DNA from 2 places in the Thauera humireducens genome. Region 1 is predicted to be linked to the other one. Evidence: predicted binding sites of a transcription regulator. Region 1 holds the regulator's gene; the other holds the start of a gene.
What was found. The regulator FNR, encoded in region 1, switches genes on or off when oxygen is low (the NO sensors DNR and NnrR bind a similar motif). The targets are predictions, from matches to a motif close to TTGANCTAGNTCAA.

Region 1 (4,484 bases):
TGATCAGGTGGGCGATCTCGATCGACTGCATCGACAGTTCGAAATGGCACATCAGCGCCTGGATGATCGCGCGCCGCAGCAGGTCGTCGGCGGTGAGCTCGATGCCACGCAGCACCGGCAGCTCATCGCGGTCGAGCGCGTCGTAGTACTCGTCGAGCGTCTTCACGTTCTGCGCATACACCGGGCCGATCTTGCCGATGGCCGACACGCCGAAGGCGAGCAGATCGCACTCGGCCTGTGTCGAGTAGCCCTGGAAGTTGCGATGCAGGCGCCCCTGGCGCTGCGCAACGGTGAGTTCGTCGTTGGGCTTGGCGAAATGGTCCATGCCGATATAGACATAGCCCGCCTCGGTCAGGCGGCGGATACCCAGTTGCAGCAACTGCAGCTTGGTATCCGGCGTCGGCATGTCACTCATGAAGATGCGACGCTGCGGCTTGAACAGGCCGGGCAGATGCGCATAGCTGTAAAGCGAGATGCGATCGGGCGAGATCTCGAGCACCTGTTCGAGCGTGCGGTTGAAGCTGATGACGTTCTGTTTCGGCAGGCCGTAGATCAGGTCCATGCTGACCGACTTGAAGCCAGTGGCGCGCGCTGCATCGATGACGAGCTTGGTCTCGTCGAAGCTCTGGATGCGGTTGACGGCCTGCTGCACGTCTTCGGCGAAGTCCTGCACGCCGACGCTCATGCGGTTGAAACCAAGCTCGGCCAGCAACTTGACGGTGTCGAAATCGACCTTGCGCGGATCGACCTCGATCGAATATTCGCCGTTGGGCACCAAGGTGAAGTGCTCGCGGACCGAGGCCATCAGTTGCCGCATTTCGTCATGCGAGAGGAAGGTCGGCGTGCCGCCCCCCAGGTGCAACTGCGTCACCTGGCGGCTGCCCTGCAGGCAGGCCGCTTGCATCTCGATCTCTTTAGCAAGGTATTTCAGGTACTTGGCTGAACGCCCATGATCCTTGGTTATGATCTTGTTGCAGGCGCAGTAATAACAGATCGTGTTACAAAATGGGATGTGGAAGTATAATGAGAGCGGTTTGCTGACGCCGCCAATGGCCCGATTTGCAAGCCAGTGCTTGAGCGCGTCGGCATTGAAAGCCTCGACAAAGCGATCCGCGGTCGGGTAAGAGGTATACCGCGGCCCGTTGATGTCGAATCGACGGATCAGCTGCGGATCGAAGATGAGTTCGTTCTGTTCGGTCATGATCTTGCTGCTACTGTGTGTGCCTAACAATGGCAGACCAGCGCAAATTTTTGGTTGACGTGGATCAACGGCCATGGTGATGCCAGCCGGGGACACTGTTAAACCGCGTTTTGGACTCTGTGAGTCGGGATGACGGGATTATCGTGCAGATGAGGGCAAGCGTGGCAATTACCGTGAGCGGGCTCAAGACCGCCTGTTCGCAGTGTAATCTTGTGGAACTGTGCCTGCCCTTCGGCATGCCCGACAGCGAACTGAGCCGCCTGGATGAACTGGTGGGTGCGCGACGCAAGGTGAAGCGCCAGCAGAACCTCTACCGCGCGGGAGACACCTTCGAGGCGATCTACGCGATCCGTGCGGGCTCGTTCAAGACCGACGTGCTGCTCGAAGATGGTCGCGACCAGGTGACCGGCTTCCAGATGACCGGGGAGATTCTCGGTCTGGATGGCATCAGCACCGAGACGCACAGTTGCAACGCCGTCGCGCTGGAAGACAGCGAGGTGTGCGTGATCCCCTACGCCAAGCTCGAACAGTTGTCTCACGAGGTCGAAGGCCTGCAGCATCAGTTCCACAAGGTCATGAGCCGTGAGATCGTGCGCGACCACGGCGTGATGATGCTGCTCGGCTCGATGCGCGCCGAGGAGCGCCTGGCGGCCTTCCTGCTCAACATGTCGCAGCGCTTCACCGCACGCGGTTTTTCGGCGGCCGAGTTCCACCTGCGCATGACGCGCGAGGAAATCGGCTCCTATCTCGGGCTCAAGCTCGAGACCGTGTCACGCGCCTTCTCGCGCTTCCAGGAAGAAGGCCTGATCGCCGTGCAGCAGAAGCACATCCGCCTGCTGGATACCGCCGGCCTGCGCAAGCTCATCCAGCACCAGACGGCCGGCAGCGGGCGCTGAGGCGCGCCCGGCGATCAGGCGGCAACCGCCAGGTAACCTGCGACATTCTTGGTCAGTGCCACCGAGGCGATCCACGCATACACCAGCAATGCGGCGGCGAAGGCGCCGAGCCGGATCCCCTTCGTCCTGCCGCGCTTCAGCGCAACCGTGCCGAGCAGGATGTAGGCGATCAGGCCGAACACCTTTGCCGTCACCCACCCTGCGTCGAAGGGATACTGCTGGATCATGACCGCCAGCGCGATCGCACTCAACAACAGGGCGCTGTCGACGACGTGAGGCAGCACCCGTGCCGGCAGGGCGTTCAGGCGCGGGCTGCCCGTCATCATCCAGAAGCCGCGCAGCAGGAACCCCATGGCGCTGAGCACCACGCAGGTGACATGAAGGTGCTTGATTGCGAAATACATGCGTACTCCCACCCGGACCGGCATCGCGCGTGCCGCGCGGCGCCCCGGGGTCGATTAGAATTGCCGTCAATAATGAGATCGCTTCCACCCAGGAACGCACGGACATGACCCACGCCGCCCTCGACCTGCCTGCGCTGCTCAAGCGCATCCCGCTGTTCAGCGAACTCTCGGACACCGATCTCGAGCTTGTCGCGCGCTACACGCGTGACCGCCACATCGGGCGTGGCGAGGTGCTGTTCCAGCGCGGCGACCAGCCGCATGGCTTTTACTTCGTCGTCTCGGGTCAGGTCAAGCTCGCCTTTTCGTCGCCACAGGGGACCGAGAAGGTCGTGGAGATCATCGGCCCGATGCAGAGCTTCGGAGAGGCCGTGATGTTCATGAACAAGCCCTATCCGGTGTTCGCCGAAGCGCTGACCGAAACACTGCTGATCCACGTCGGCCAGGCCGTGGTCACCGAGCTGATCGACCAGGACTCCACCTTCGCGCACAAGCTCCTCGCCGGCATGGCCATCCGCCTGCACGGGCTGATCCAGGACGTGGAGACCTATTCGCTGCGCTCGAGCATCCAGCGTGTGATCGGCTACCTGCTGCAGGTCGCCGACAGCGACACGCCGTGCGAGATCGCGCTGCCGACCAGCAAGCAGGTCATCGCTTCACGCCTGAACCTGACGCCCGAAACCCTGTCGCGCATCTTTCACGACCTCAGCGAATCGGGCCTGATCAGCGTTCAGGGCAAACGCATCACCTTGCACGACCCGACCCGCCTCGCCCGCTACCAGGCCTGAGGACTGCCCGCTACTTCTCGAGCACGTAGCTGCCCGGTGCCGCGCACAGCGCCGGGAAGCGCTTGCTGGCGGCCGGACGCGCCTCCACCTCGTCCCCCGCGCGCGGCTTGAGCCAGCGCATCCAGTCCTCCCACCAGCTGCCGGCATGCTCTTCCGCGCGCCTGCGCCACGAGTCTGTCGTGTCCGAGCGCTGGGCGTCGGCCGCCCAATAGCGCCGCTTCGGCGGATGCACGACGGGGTTGACGATGCCGAGGATGTGCCCCGAGCTCGACAGCACGAAGCGCTTGTTGCCGACGACGTGGTTGTTGACCGCGAAGGTCTGGCGCCACGGCGCGATGTGATCGTCCTCCGCGGACACCGCGTAGAGCGGCTGCCGGATCACCGACAGGTCGAGCGTCTCGCCGGCCACCTGCAGCGCATTGGTCTGGATGAGGCGATTGTGCAGGTAGAGCTCGCGCAGGTACCACGCGTGCATCGCGTACGGCATGCGCGTGGTGTCCATGTTCCAATACAGCACGTCGAACGGAGGCGGCGAATCACCGTACAGCCAGCCCTGCACGACGTAGTGCCAGATCAGGCTGTTCGAGCGCAGCAGCCGGAACGATGCCGCCATCTCCCCGCCATCCAGGTAACCCTTGCGTGCCATCCGATCGCACAGATAGTCGATACTGCTCTCGTCGATGAAGACCTCGATGTCGCCGGGCTTGTGGAAATCCACCAGCGTCGTGAACAGGGTCCAGTCGGCGACTGGCATGGCGTCCGGGGCATAGTGGCGGTTCGCCCAGGCCATGTACATCGCGAGCGCCGTGCCGCCGATGCAGTAACCGACCGCATGCACGCGCTCCACGCCGGCAAACTCACGCGCCACGCGCACGATCGTGTCGACGCCGTCCAGCAGGTAGTCGTCGAAACCGACGTCCCGCATCGACGCATCCGGGTTCTTCCAGCTCGTGATGAAGACGTCCAGGCCCTGGTCGAGCAGGAAGCGGATCATGCTCTTCTTCGGCACGAGGTCAAGCACGTAGAACTTGTTGATCCACGGCGTGACGATGACGACAGGTTCGGCATGCACGCGCGGCTGGGTCGGCGCGTAGTGGATGACTTCGAGCAGCCGGTTGCGGAACACGACCGCGCCCGGCGTGGTGGCGAGATTCTCGCCGACCTTGAAGTCCTCGGGGTCGGTCATGCGGACGTTGCC
Region 2 (4,484 bases), 1.3 Mb from region 1:
GGTTCCACAGGTCGAACTTGGTGATCCAGCCGTCGCGCGAGCCGAAGAACACATAGCGCCCATTGGCGGCGAACTTGGGCCCGCCGTGGAGCGCGAAACGCGACTGGAAGCGGTGGATGGGCTCGAGCTTGTCGCCGTCAAGCACACTGACGTGGTGGTCGCCGCCCTCGACGACGAGGAAGAGGTTCATCGGGTCGGCGTCGAATACCGGCGTGTCGGACAGTGTGGCCGGATCGACGTGCTGGATGCGCGAGGCGCGGATGTCGTCGTCGGTCCAGCGCGGCGGCGGCTCGACCGGGCTGTAGATCCAGTCGACCAGCGCGGCGATCTCGTCCTTGCCCAGTTGCGCGCCGAAGGCCGGCATCTGCGTGGCGGTGCGGCCTTCGGCCACCACTTTCAGCGCCTCGGGCTTGCGCAGGCGCGCGAGGTTGTCCGGCAGCAGCGCCGGACCCATGCCGCCGAGCCGGTCGGCCGCGTGGCAGCTGGCGCAGTGCTGGGCGTAGTTCGCGGCGACCTTCGCCACGCCGTCGTCCGCCGCTTGGGCGCGAGTGGCCGTCGCAGCGCCCGCCACGGCCAGGGCCAGGCCGGCGAACACGAAGGCATGGCGGATCATCTTCGCCGCCGCTTCCCCCTGGGACGAAAACGTCCCCTCGGGGCGCAGCGCAGCCGCAGCGCGGGGAGCACCGGTACCTTGTCTCATGCCGACACCTTGGCGATGCGCACCCAGGGGGTGGTGACGACGCGCTCGCCGCCTTCATAGTCGGCCGCGGTGACGCCGATCTCCTCGTCATCCAGATAGCATCCGGGGTCTTCCGCCCACGGATTGCCGGTAACCTGCGAGGCGCGTACGCGCGAACTGCCGTTGCAGATGTCCAGGTACTTGCACGCGCCGCAACGCCCTTCGAGCGTGCGCGGGTGCTGCTTGAGCCCGGCCAGCAGCGGGTTGTCGAGGTCGTTCCAGATGTCGCCGAAGGCACGCTTGCGCACGTCGCCCAGGGGTACGTGCCACCACATGGTGTCCGGGTGCACGATGCCCAGGTTGTCGATGTTGGCGACATTGACGCCGCTGGCGTTGCCGCCCCACTGGCGCAGCTTGGCCTCGATGTGCGCGGCACGCTCGGGGAAGCGGCGCTGCACCCACTGCAGCAGGAAGGGACCGTCGGCGTCGTTGTTGCCGGTGACGAAGTCCTTTTCGATGCCGCGCCGGTGCAGGTCGAGGCAGGTCTCGAACAGCAACTCCATGGCCTCGCGCGTGGTGCGGTGGCGCGCGTCGCCCGCGCGGTTCTTGTTGCCGCGCCCTGCATAGTTGAGGTGCGAGAAGTAGAACTTGTCGATGCCCTCGTCCTCCACCAGCTTCAGCAGCGCCGGCAGGTCGTGGGCATTGCCCTCGGTCATCGTGTAGCGCACGCCCACCTTGATGCCGCGCGCCAGGCACAGGCGGATGCCCTGCATCGAGGCATCGAAGGCGCCCTGCTTGCGGCGGAAGCGGTCATGCGTGGCGCCGATGCCGTCGAGGCTGACGCCGACGTAGTCGAAGCCGATCGCATCGATAGCATCGATGTTGGATTCGTCGATCAGCGTGCCGTTGGACGACAGCGCGACGTAGAAGCCCATCGCCTTGGCACGGCGGGCGATGTCGAAGAGGTCGGGCCGCAGCAGCGGCTCGCCGCCCGACAGGATCAGCACCGGAACCCGTGCCGCCTTCAGGTCGTCCATGACCTTGAACACCTCGTCGGTGTTCAGCTCGCCGGGGAAGTCCTTGTCGGCCGAGATTGAATAACAGTGCTCGCAGGTCAGGTTGCAACGCCGGATCAGGTTCCAGATGACGACGGGGCCCGGCGGGTTGCGGCGCGGGCCGGCAGGCGTGGGCTGGTCGAGTTCGCGGACGAAGTGGGCGATGCGGAACATGGGGGCTCTCCAGAGTGCAGCTCATTAGAGCCGAGCCGGAGGGCGGGAAAAATGACACGGGTCAAGGGACAGGGCGAAACGAACGGTATGGGGTTCCTGGCAACTCCTTGCGGCGCGGCTTCCTCGCGCCCTGGCGGACACCCGCATCCCGTGACCCGTGACCCGTATCACGGCGAACGGCGGGACTCCTGGTCTATGCTTCGCCCAACTTGCGCAACCTGCCTCACCGCACGCGGGACATGCTTGCCAGTCCATCTTTCAGGCCACATGATGGCGACATAGCGCCCCGTCACGCGGCGCCACATCGCGTTCCGTGGCCAGTGAATGCGTCGGAAGCGTGCATATGACACAACCGGATTATCGTTTTTTACATTTTTGTGCTTTTAAACGCTTTAATTCGGAGAGGTTGCCCTACCAATGCGAGCCAACGCCATGACGACTCCCAAATCTCACGACGACCGTTTCATCTCGATTCCGGAACTCTCCGACGAAACCTGGGAGTTGCTGATGGAAATCTGCGAGCTGACTCCGGGCCTCAGGGAGTCCGACATCGAGTCTTCGCCGGTGCGGCGTGCCGTCGAAGAACGTCCGAACGGCTACCTGCCGCACTGAGAGGGGCCTGCTCTCAATCGTTAGCGCAGCATCGTCTACCGGCCGCGGCGTGCGGCCGAGCGGGCCGAAGAGACAGGCCCGATCGATAGCCCAACCGCCGTCAACCGGCGATTCGAAGTCCCGTTTTCTTGAGAATGCCGGCGGAGAACAGAACGTCCCGCCCCTTGCAGGCTCCGCGAAACTCGCGTTCGAGCAGCAGCGCAATCTCCTCTACCCGCACCAGCGCAGCCTCCCTCGACGCTGCATGCACCATCGCGAACAGGTTGTACGGCCAGTCCGGCAAGTGTCGCGGCCGGCGGTAGCAGTGGGTGACGAAGTCCAGCGCCCCTACCCGTTCGCCGACAGCATCGATCATGGCGTCGTCGATGTTCCACACGCTCATGCCGTTGGCGGTGTACCCGATCGCGTAGTGGTTGGGCACGGCGCCGATTCGGCGGATGCGTCCGCTCTCCAGCATCTGCGCCAGCCGCTCACGCACCGCCTGCTCGCTGCAGCCCAACTGCTCGGCAACGGCGGCATACGGCCGGGGTACCAGCGGCAAGCCGTCCTGGGTGGCCAGCACGATGCGCCGGTCGAGTTCGTCGAGTCCGATGGGGTCCGGTGCAGGGCTTGTCATCATGCCTCCAGTTTCATCTCGACGAAGTACTCTCTTTCCTTGGGAAAGAGATGGACCGGCAGCCCGGTCGCCGCCTCGATGCGCCGTGACACCTCGGCGATGCCTTCCGGACGTTCGGTCGCAAGCACGAACCACATGTTGAGACCGTGTTCGCGGCGGTAGTTGTGCGCCACCTCGGGGAAGGCGTTCACCGCCTCCACCACCGCCCCCCACACGGCCTCGGGCACAGCCATGGCCGCAAGGCAGAAGGCGCCGCCCATGCGTTCGATCTGGAACATCGGGCCGAAGCGCGTCAGCACCCGGTCGCGCAGCATGGCCTGCACCCGCGCGATCACTTCGGCTTCGTCGAGGCCGACTGCAGCCGCGACATCGGCGAAAGGCGTTCCGGTCAGCGGGAAATCGCCCTGCAGCGCGTTGATCAGCTTGCGGTCGATCGCATCGGGCTCGCGCGTGGCGGCAACGCCGCGACGGCTGGCCGCGGGTGCCGCAACGCCCGGCATGGATGGCTCAGACATGGGCGCCCTCCTTTGCCGACAGATAGCGCGCGCCGGTCTGCTTGAAGCGCCGGCAGCTGAACAGCACGTCATGTGGCGCGGCGTCCAGCCCTAGACGGGCCGCGATCTCGCCGCGCGCCGCCAGGACGTCGTCGCGTGCGCTGCCGTGGATCATGCAGAACAGGTTGTAAGGCCAGTCGGGCAGCACCCGGCGCCGGCGGTAGCACAACGTCACCGCGGGCTCGCGCGCCAGCAGGCGGCCCAGTTCGCTGACCCGGTCATCCGGGATGTCCCACACGCACATCGCGTTGGCCTCCAGCCCCAGTTCGTGGTGGCGGACCACCACGCCGAGGCGCCGGATCAGCCCTTCGTCCTGCCAGCGCTGGAGCAGCTCGATCGCCATGGCCTCGGTCAGGCCCGCCTGCTCACCCAGCGCCGAATACGGACGCGGCACAAGCGGCAGGCCCGCCTGCAGCACGGTGATCAGATCGCGTTCGAGCACGGGCAGCGCACAGGCCGCGCCTTGCGCCGTGGCGGTGGGACGCGGCTCGACGCTGCGGTGGCAGGCTGCGCGCCGTCCGCCCTGATCCGTGCCGAGATCGAAGCCGAGATCGATGTGGAACTCCTCTTCGAGCGGCAGCACGATCACCGCGCAGCCGGTGTCGCGCTCGATGCCGGCGACGACGTCCTGCAGATGGCTTTCGGACGCCGCCGTCACCACGAACCACAGGTTGAAGCGGTGCTCGCGCTGGTAGTTGTGGTTGATCGCGGGTTCGCCGCTGACACGGGCTGCGATCTCCTCGAGCCGCTCCGGCGGCGCCGCCAGGGCGGCGAGCGCGCTCGCCCCCAGCCTG

Region 2: nirJ (heme d1 biosynthesis radical SAM protein NirJ) is a predicted target of FNR. The motif match lies at 1,960-1,973, and genes of this name have one in related genera.

Annotation. Positions count from the first base shown of each region.
Region 1 covers NZ_CP014646.1:48,970-53,453, reverse strand. Annotated here, with positions in the region: gene hemN (oxygen-independent coproporphyrinogen III oxidase) at 1-1,201, opposite strand, end outside; gene fnr (fumarate/nitrate reduction transcriptional regulator Fnr) at 1,351-2,097, shown strand; gene AC731_RS00285 (SirB2 family protein) at 2,112-2,501, opposite strand; gene AC731_RS00280 (Crp/Fnr family transcriptional regulator) at 2,606-3,286, shown strand; gene AC731_RS00275 (PHA/PHB synthase family protein) at 3,297-4,484, opposite strand, start outside.
Region 2 covers NZ_CP014646.1:1,332,421-1,336,904, forward strand. Annotated here, with positions in the region: gene AC731_RS06300 (nitrite reductase) at 1-613, opposite strand, end outside; gene nirJ (heme d1 biosynthesis radical SAM protein NirJ) at 697-1,908, opposite strand; gene AC731_RS06310 (hypothetical protein) at 2,341-2,520, shown strand; gene ahbB (siroheme decarboxylase subunit beta) at 2,621-3,139, opposite strand; gene AC731_RS06320 (Lrp/AsnC family transcriptional regulator) at 3,136-3,651, opposite strand; gene ahbB (siroheme decarboxylase subunit beta) at 3,644-4,484, opposite strand, start outside.